One region of the Lysinibacillus sp. NPDC093688 genome, then DNA from elsewhere that is predicted to be linked to it. Evidence: riboswitches for the same ligand, from Rfam matches in the RefSeq annotation. Region 1 holds a riboswitch; the other holds the start of a gene.
What was found. Region 1 has a riboswitch for preQ1 ahead of queC (7-cyano-7-deazaguanine synthase QueC). Riboswitches for the same ligand answer to the same signal wherever they lie in the genome.
Positions count from the first base shown of each region.

Region 2: it holds a riboswitch for preQ1, as region 1 does, so the genes downstream of both, ACQKN2_RS19645 (QueT transporter family protein) here and queC (7-cyano-7-deazaguanine synthase QueC) in region 1, are expected to answer to the same signal.

Region 1 covers NZ_JBNNUX010000004.1:17,024-21,453, forward strand. The annotation lists gene speD (adenosylmethionine decarboxylase) at 1-391, shown strand, start outside; gene speE (polyamine aminopropyltransferase) at 391-1,245, shown strand; PreQ1 riboswitch class I at 1,561-1,607, shown strand; gene queC (7-cyano-7-deazaguanine synthase QueC) at 1,975-2,634, shown strand; gene queD (6-carboxytetrahydropterin synthase QueD) at 2,638-3,111, shown strand; gene queE (7-carboxy-7-deazaguanine synthase QueE) at 3,104-3,832, shown strand; gene ACQKN2_RS04995 (C45 family autoproteolytic acyltransferase/hydolase) at 4,342-4,430, shown strand, end outside.
Region 2 covers NZ_JBNNUX010000031.1:30,403-34,832, reverse strand. The annotation lists gene ACQKN2_RS19660 (TetR/AcrR family transcriptional regulator) at 101-649, opposite strand; gene ACQKN2_RS19655 (hypothetical protein) at 786-1,040, shown strand; gene ACQKN2_RS19650 (DUF1259 domain-containing protein) at 1,144-1,539, shown strand; PreQ1 riboswitch class I at 1,938-1,982, shown strand; gene ACQKN2_RS19645 (QueT transporter family protein) at 1,989-2,471, shown strand; T-box leader at 2,557-2,756, shown strand; gene trpB (tryptophan synthase subunit beta) at 2,816-3,979, shown strand; gene ACQKN2_RS19635 (long-chain fatty acid--CoA ligase) at 4,021-4,430, opposite strand, start outside.

The DNA.
Region 1 (4,430 bases):
ATTTTATGGTTGTCCAAGTGAAATTATTGAGCAAAATGCATTAATCGAGCAGTTTATGAATGAAGCCGCTGACTATTCTGGGGCAACAATTGTAGAATCTTGCTTCCATCATTTCAACCCATATGGTGTTTCGGGTGCAGTAATTATTGCTGAATCACATTTAACGATTCATACTTGGCCAGAATACGGATTTGCTTCTGTAGATGTTTACACATGTGGCGACTCAGTAAGTCCCTGGAAAGCAGCAGAATATTTAGAACAAAAACTGCAAGCGAAAAAGACAGAATCATTTGAAGTACCACGTGGAATGGCAGATAAAATTCGCCAATTTGCAGAACAAGAAATTGATACAATTCTAGTGAAACAAGAAGTATTAGAGGACGTGATTTAATGAAATGGTATACAGAACAATGGAGCAATAACTGTAAATTTTCAATCGGATACAACGAAGAAATTCATAGTGAACAATCTCCGTTCCAAAAAATCGATTTTTATAAAAGTGAAGAGTTTGGTACTTTCTTTACTTTAGACGGTTTGATGATGGTCAATGAAAAAGATGAGTTCGTTTATCACGATATGATTACGCACCCAGCATTCGCTACCAACCCAGATATAAAAAAAGTATTAATTATCGGTGGTGGTGATGGTGGTACTGCTCGTGAAGTATTACGTTACGAATCAGTAGAAAAAGTAGTAATGGTAGAAATCGATGAGTTAGTATTCCGTTTGAGTCAAAAATACCTTCCAATTACAGCTGCTGGTGTCGAAGAAGATCCACGTATGGAAATGATTTTCGATGATGGCTTAGCTTACGTTCAAAACGCAGCTGATCAATCATTCGATTTAATATTAGTAGATTCTACTGATCCAATTTCTGTCGGCGAAGGTTTATTTACTACAGCTTTCTATAAAGAATGTTACCGTGTATTAAATGAAAAAGGAATTTTAATTAACCAACACGAATCACCATACTTCGCGGAGTATGCAGAAAACATGCGCAAAGCACATAAAAAGATTAAAGGTATTTTCCCAATCGCAAGCGTATATCAATTCCATATGCCGACATATCCATCGGGACACTGGCTATTCGGATTTGCTTCAAAAGCATTACATCCAATTAAAGATATTCAAGTAGATGCTTGGGACAAATTTGGTCTAAAAACGAAGTATTACAATACAGATTTACACGTTGGTGCATTCGCACTTCCTACATTTGTGAAAGAGTCACTTGATCGTGATGAATAAGAGGCTGGGACATAATTAAAAGGTTCATTTGTAAAGCCGAATAATCTCTAAATTATCAAAACAAAAATAAATAGAAAAACCGAACTATTTCTAAACACTTCATGAGCGTTTTATTGGATAGTTCGGTTTTTCTTTCGACGGAAGAAGTAGTTTCCAGGATATCGCTTTGCAATGCAAGTAATTCGTCAGGATGAGGGCAGTATAAACAGTGGTTTTTCCAGAAAAGCATGTATGGGAAGATTTTATAAAAAAAATCCATTTGACGTTTTGTACTATTTTTTGTATTATATTGAAGAAAAGAATGCCCGGACTAAAACGGGAGAGGTTCATAGCTGATACCCTCTATAAAAAACTATGGAAACATGATAATATGCCATGTCCATATCGGACGTGGCTTTTTTTTATGTTTTTACTTATGTTTTAATAGAACGATTGGTAATGCCTCTCTTGAAAAGTGTTGGGAAACATTTTACAAGGAGGTTTTTTATGTTTGGCTGAAGCCATGAAGAAGGACTAACTGATTTAACATTATTGGGTAACCAAAGTACAATATTCATATGTCGTTTAATGAACCACGATCTTAATCCAGAAAAATTTGATTATCGATAAATGAGGAATTGAATAGTTCAATCAAGAAAGAGGTATTTAGCTACCCTCTAAAAAAAACTAAGAAGAAAGCAGCACTTTCTCTTACAGTGCTGTTCTTTCGATATAAGGGAGTTTTTATAGATGAAGCAGGAAAAAGCAATTGTTGTATTTAGTGGAGGTCAGGACAGTACAACTTGTTTGTTCTGGGCAAAAGAACGTTTTAAAGAGGTTGAGGCAGTAACTTTTGACTATGGTCAAAGGCATCGTCTTGAAATTGAATGTGCGAAGATGATAGCTGGGGAGCTTGGTGTTAGGCATCACATTCTTGATATGTCACTCCTGAATCAGCTTGCTCCGAATGCATTGACACGACAAGACATAAAGGTGGAAAACGGAGAAAATGGTGAGCTTCCATCGACTTTTGTACCTGGCCGAAATCTTCTCTTTCTTTCATTTGCGGGCGTTTTAGCGAGCCAAGTAGGAGCTAAGCATATTGTAACTGGCGTTTGTGAAACGGATTTTAGCGGATATCCGGATTGCCGAGATGTTTTTATTAAATCCTTGAATGTAACATTAAATTTATCGATGGATGATTCCTTTGTAATTGATACACCGTTGATGTGGCTGAATAAGGCACAGACATGGGAGCTTGCTGATCAGTTTGGGGCACTTGAATTTGTTCGGGAAAGAACGTTAACTTGCTATAACGGTGTAATAGCAGATGGCTGTGGTGAATGCCCGGCATGTAAACTGCGAAAAAAAGGGCTTGATGAGTATTTGAGTTACAGGAAGGAGTCTTAAGGTATGTCAGATTTTAGAATCGTCGATAAGCTCCAAAAAATAGATGAAGATATTCAAAGAAATCAATTGAACTATCATGCAAAGCGTGTTCTTGTAAGCAAAGAATTTACCTTCGACGCTGCTCATCATTTACATAATTATGAGGGTAAATGTAAAAACCTGCATGGTCATACGTATCGCGTAGTATTAGGACTGAGTGGATACACAGATGAACGCGGTTTGATGATTGATTTTGGGGATATAAAAGGAATATGGAAAGAAAAAATAGAGATTCATTTGGATCACCGTTATTTAAATGAAACGCTTCCACCCATGAATACGACGGCAGAGAACATTGTTGTTTGGATTTACGAAAAATTGGCTGAAGCCTTGCTTGATGAACAAAGAAATAACGGTGCGCGTGTAGAGTTTATCCGGCTATATGAAACTCCGACAAGCTATGCAGAAGCGAGACGGGAGTGGATGGAAGTTGAGTAAGATACCTGTTATCGAGGTTTTTGGACCGACGATTCAAGGTGAGGGAATGGTAGTTGGCCAAAAGACAATGTTTGTGAGAACTGCCGGCTGTGACTATTCCTGTTCTTGGTGTGATTCATCGTTTACGTGGGATGGCAGTGGAAAGCATCTTATTGTCCAAATGACAGCGGAAGAGATATGGTCTGAGTTGAAACGTCTTGGAGGCAGCGGCTTTTCATTTGTCACGATTTCAGGCGGCAATCCTGCACTCATCCAAAATTTAGAGAATCTCATTGCCATTTTAAAAGAAAATGACATAAAGGTCGGTGTGGAAACACAGGGAAGTAGGTGGCAAAAATGGATGTATGAAATTGATGAACTGACAATTTCTCCAAAGCCACCTAGTTCTGGAATGACCACAGACTATTCGGTGCTCTCCGATATCTTCGAAAAACTTAAAAATCGAAACAGTAATCACCATGTATCCCTCAAAATAGTCGTTTTTAATCAAGGGGATTACGAGTATGCTAAACAAATTCACCATCGATATCCAATGATTCCTTTTTATCTCCAAGTCGGTAATGATGATCTCTCGACAACTGACAATTCACGGTTAATTAAACATTTATTAGATAAATATCATGTGCTGATTGATAGAGTGATTAAGGATGAAGAATTAAGAGATGTCAAAGTACTGCCACAGTTGCATGCTCTTGTTTGGGGGAATAAAAGAGGGGTATAGTGCCATTACAAAAATGTCATTAAGACAAATTCTAGAAGAGGATACTGTAAACCTTCAAATCAAAAGTAGATCATTACTTGGGACGATGTGAAAGTATAGGCTAATTTGGCCTATACTTTTTTGCTGTACCAGTATGGATGTAATCAATAGAATACATATCTGAACCACGAAGACAGAAGTAGTGACTAGCCAAGTGCAAAGGTGCTCGTTGCGATGCGGAATCTGAAAAAAGCATGATTCTCTGTTCTGAGGAAAACAAACTTTATATAGAGATGAGGCTTGCATGAATAGCAAGCTAATTATTTTTGAATTTCCCTCTTGACCTTAAAGTAACTTCAAGATGTAGCATTGAATTAAGGAGCTATAATGTTTTGAATAAGTTGATGACAATACAGGATTTCGCCGAAAGAACTACAGGTTCCATACTAGAATGGGATCGAGGGAATGGCTTTACTATCTCAACTTATTATTGCCGGTCACACAATTTGGAAAGAGGGGAGAAACGAAAAATGTATAAAAATTATGAAGAGTTAGTTGTAAGAATAGTAGAATTGAGAGGGAATTATTATCAATTTGGCTTGGAGCAGGGAAGAGAATT
Region 2 (4,430 bases), on a different contig from region 1:
GAAGTTATTTTTCTGACATCTAATTTTAATATATGCAAAAAAAGAACCTGACATTCTCAAATTGGAAATGTCAGGCCATCATAACATGTAAAATTCACTCTTACTTTTTCAAGATATCTACTAACCAACTACTTTGCGGTAACGGAATATCAGGGAAGCATACGTACGTTTGAGCAACACCTTGAATTGCAGAATAGAAACAACCCGCAAGTGCTTTAGAATCACCCTCTCGTACTACTCCCTTAACTTGCCCCTCTTTTACTAAACTTTCAATTCCCTCAGATGCAGCAAGATCCTTAGCAACTTGTTGAATTGTATCTGGTAAGTTACTTGCGATTTGCGTTTGAGCAACTAACATTAATAGTTTTGCCGATAGTGGATGCGATTTAAAGGAGTCCAGTATCGAAGTAACAATCACATTTATATACTCTAACGGTTGTGCAAATTCTCCTTCAGAAATCCCAATTACAGACATACTAGCTTTAGCTCGATTTAAAAGTTCAAGGTATACCTCTTCCTTAGAGCCGAAATAATGAAACAGTAATCCTTGGCTAATTCCAACTGCGTCACCAATCTCTTTAGTTGTAGTCCCCTGATAACCGTTTCTAATAAACAAATCTAAGCCCGCGTTTAGAATTTGCTCCCGCATTATGTATAGTAAAAAGCCACACCTGATTAGATGTGACTTAACTTTTCTACAAAAATGTTCACTTTAGTCCCCCTTTTTACATTTAACGCATATGATGCAAATGAGGTTAGTGCTGTTCCCAAAAAGGAGGAATATCATGAATAATGATGATATCGATTTAAATCAGCCGTCTTATTCACAAGATAAACAAAATGCAACTACAGGAAATATTGATACAATCATTTCTAATCTATGTGACAGTCTATTTGCTTTTGCTCTGGATTTCGCCTTAAATGCCTTAGAGTATACAAAAGAATTGGATGAGGAATTAGAATATACAGATGAATTCAAGCAACAAGTAGACGATTTAATTTTGGAAATAGAAGAAATTAGAAATATTTTAGAGGAGTAATTTCAAATCGGAAACCCGTTATCTCAGGATGGTGATATGTTTACGTACTACTTTCGCGCCAAGACATCCTCATTATAAATATAAAAAAGGAGAGGTGTCTAAAATGCAAAGCTTTCAAGATATGTGTACAAAATTTGCACAGATTGCCAACGGAAAAGCTTCTGTGGAACATGGCGTATGCTCAGTAAAACTTCATCGAAGCCTTCATGTGAAGATTCAAGGTCGCCCAAGTCGCAGTGCACTTCATGCTGGAATAACATTCGAATCGCTTGATATATATGGAAATGCACTTAACTTAGGTGAAATAGTAGTACTTCAAAAGGAATTACAGCCATTTGTTAAGGTACTCGCAGAAAATAACTTGATTATAAGTGCTGTTCATAATCATTGGATATATTCGGACCCAGCTATTTTGTACGTCCATTTTCAATCAATAGAGCCTCCATTAACCTTTGCTCAAAAATTTGCTCAAGCATTTAGTGTTTTAAAAAACTATTGAAATGGTCACTGGATCAATTATGCCTCGGCATAATTGCGTCCGGATTCCGTGACATCCTCCGGTGGCTTAACTTCTTTCAGCAGGTATTTGGACACCCGCTGAAAAGTAGCTTAAATCTGCATTCATCTCGCTTCGCTTTCGCTACCAAAACACTTGCTGAAAGAAGTTAAAAGAACTGCTTAAAACAGTTCTTTTAACAAGTACCAGATAGACATGACTTCTAACTTTCGAGGTTACTCGCCACTTGATATTTCTGTATAATTTTCCAGTTAGTGCACAAGCCCCTTTTCATAGGTGCATTGTCATTAAGGAGCTTTGAGCAAGATCTAACTATTATCGTATATTTTTTACCCTTGGCTATTTACAAATAAGCATGAACACTGATATGATTGCATTTGCTTCACGTGGTTCGTAACCATCCCACGCAAAAAAACTAAGGAGAAATAAATATGAAAATAAAATTTTTAGCAACGAGTGGCATTATTGCAGCACTCTATATTGCTATAACATTGCTAGTCACACCATTTGGCTTTACCGAGGTGCAGTTCCGTATATCGGAAATGTTTAACCATCTAGTTGCATTTAATCCGCGCTTTGCGGTTGGGATCATTATTGGTGTGTTTATCTCCAATCTATTTTCACCACTCGGCATATACGATTTAGTTTTCGGTGTAGGCCATTCGATGATTACCCTTGGATTGCTCATTCTTATTTGTAAATTTGTCAAAAATATTTGGGCACGTTTAATCATCAATACATTGTTATTTACTTGCACAATGTTCATTATTGCTTTTGAATTAAACTTAGCATTAGAATTACCATTCTTCTGGACTTGGTTAACTGTTGCTGCAGGTGAATTTGTTGTTTTAGCGGTTGGTGCACCGATTATGTACCTATTGAATAAACGCTTAAACTTCAAAAACTTAATTTAACAGACGGATCTTTTTAGATTCGTCTTTTTTTATTTCTTGAAAGATGCCTTGACAATAATCTGAAATTACCTTACAATTCTTTTCAATAAATGCGAAGAAAAAGAATAGTAGCAAGCCTAGTACTTAAAGAGAGCTGATGGTTGGTGCAAATCAGTAGTACCTACTTGTGAATGGACTTTGGAGCAGCCTCATCAAATGTGAGGACGAAGTTACTCCCCGTTATCGGAGTACGAAAGCGCGCATTTTTTGCGAATGAAGGTGGCACCACGGTTACTCGTCCTTTTTACAGAAGGATTGTAGTGGCTTTTTTTTATGGAAAAATTAGATAGAGGAGTCGAGAAAAGATGAGTACAGTAGCAGAGAAAAAAGGATATTTCGGTGAATTTGGCGGTAGCTTTGTTCCCGATGAGCTTCAAAATGTTTTAAGTATTTTAGATGAAAACTTTCAAAAATATAAAGACGATGAAGACTTTAATAAAGAGCTAGATTATTATTTCCGTGAATATGTTGGGCGCAAATCTCCACTTTATTTTGCTGAAAATTTAACAAAACAATTAGGTGGCGCAAAAATTTATTTAAAACGTGAAGATCTTAACCATACAGGTTCACATAAAATTAATAACGTTCTTGGACAGATTTTATTGGCCAAGCGCATGGGTGCTCATCGTGTTATCGCTGAAACAGGTGCAGGTCAGCATGGTGTAGCAACAGCAACTGCATGTGCAATGTTCGGGATGGATTGCACAATTTATATGGGCTTAGAAGATACTAAGCGCCAAGCATTAAACGTCTTCCGTATGGAGCTTCTTGGTGCAAAGGTAGTAGCTGTTGATAAAGGTCAAGGACGACTAAAAGATGCAGTGGATGAAGCATTTGCTGATTTAGTAGAAAACTATGAAACGACTTTCTATTTACTAGGTTCTGCTGTTGGGCCTCACCCGTTCCCTTCAATGGTGAAGCATTTCCAATCCGTCATTAGCCGTGAAAGTCGCAAACAAATTTTAGAAAAAGAAGGCAAGCTACCTGCAGCAGTACTTGCTTGTGTCGGCGGCGGTAGTAATGCAATCGGTGCGTTTGCGGAATATATTGCAGATGAACAGGTTCGCCTCATCGGCATTGAACCAGATAAGGCTGCCACATTAAATGAAGGAACACCTGGAGAATTACACGGCTTCAAATGCTTAGTACTGCAAGATGCAGAGGGCAATCCATTACCAACCTATTCGATTGCCGCTGGACTAGATTATCCTGGAGCTGGTCCAGAGCATAGCCATTTAAAAACTATTGGTCGTGGAGAATATGTAACGGTGACGAATGAAGAGGTGCTCGAAGCATTCCAAGTACTATCAAAGGTTGAAGGCATTATTCCTGCACTTGAAAGCTCACACGCTGTGGCTCATGCACTAAAGCTTGCGCCAACATTATCTTCAGAAGAGAGCATTATTATCAATATCTCTGGCCGTGGAGACAAAGACGTAGAACAAGTATTTCAAATGTTAAATAAATAAAAATGAAGAGCGATTTCCAAAAAGGGAAATCGCTCTTTTAACTATACGAATGAACCTAATTTCGGATAAATTTCTGCTACATTATCTCTAAGCTTGGCTTTCAGAAACTTTCCAACTGATGTTTTTGGAATTTCATCTAAAAATACCACATCATCTGGTACCCACCATTTTGCAAACTGACTTTCTAAAAACGCAAGAAGCTCCTCTTCACTTGCTGACATTCCTTCCTTCAATACTACGCAAGCTAGCGGGCGTTCTTGCCATTTGACATGCGGAATTGCAATAACTGCCGCTTCTAACACAGCGTCATGAGTCATTAATGTATTTTCTAAATCAACTGAGGATATCCACTCCCCACCTGATTTAATTAAATCCTTTGTACGATCTGTTATTTTGATAAAGCCATCCTCTGTTCGTACCGCAATATCCCCTGTATATAACCAACCGTCTC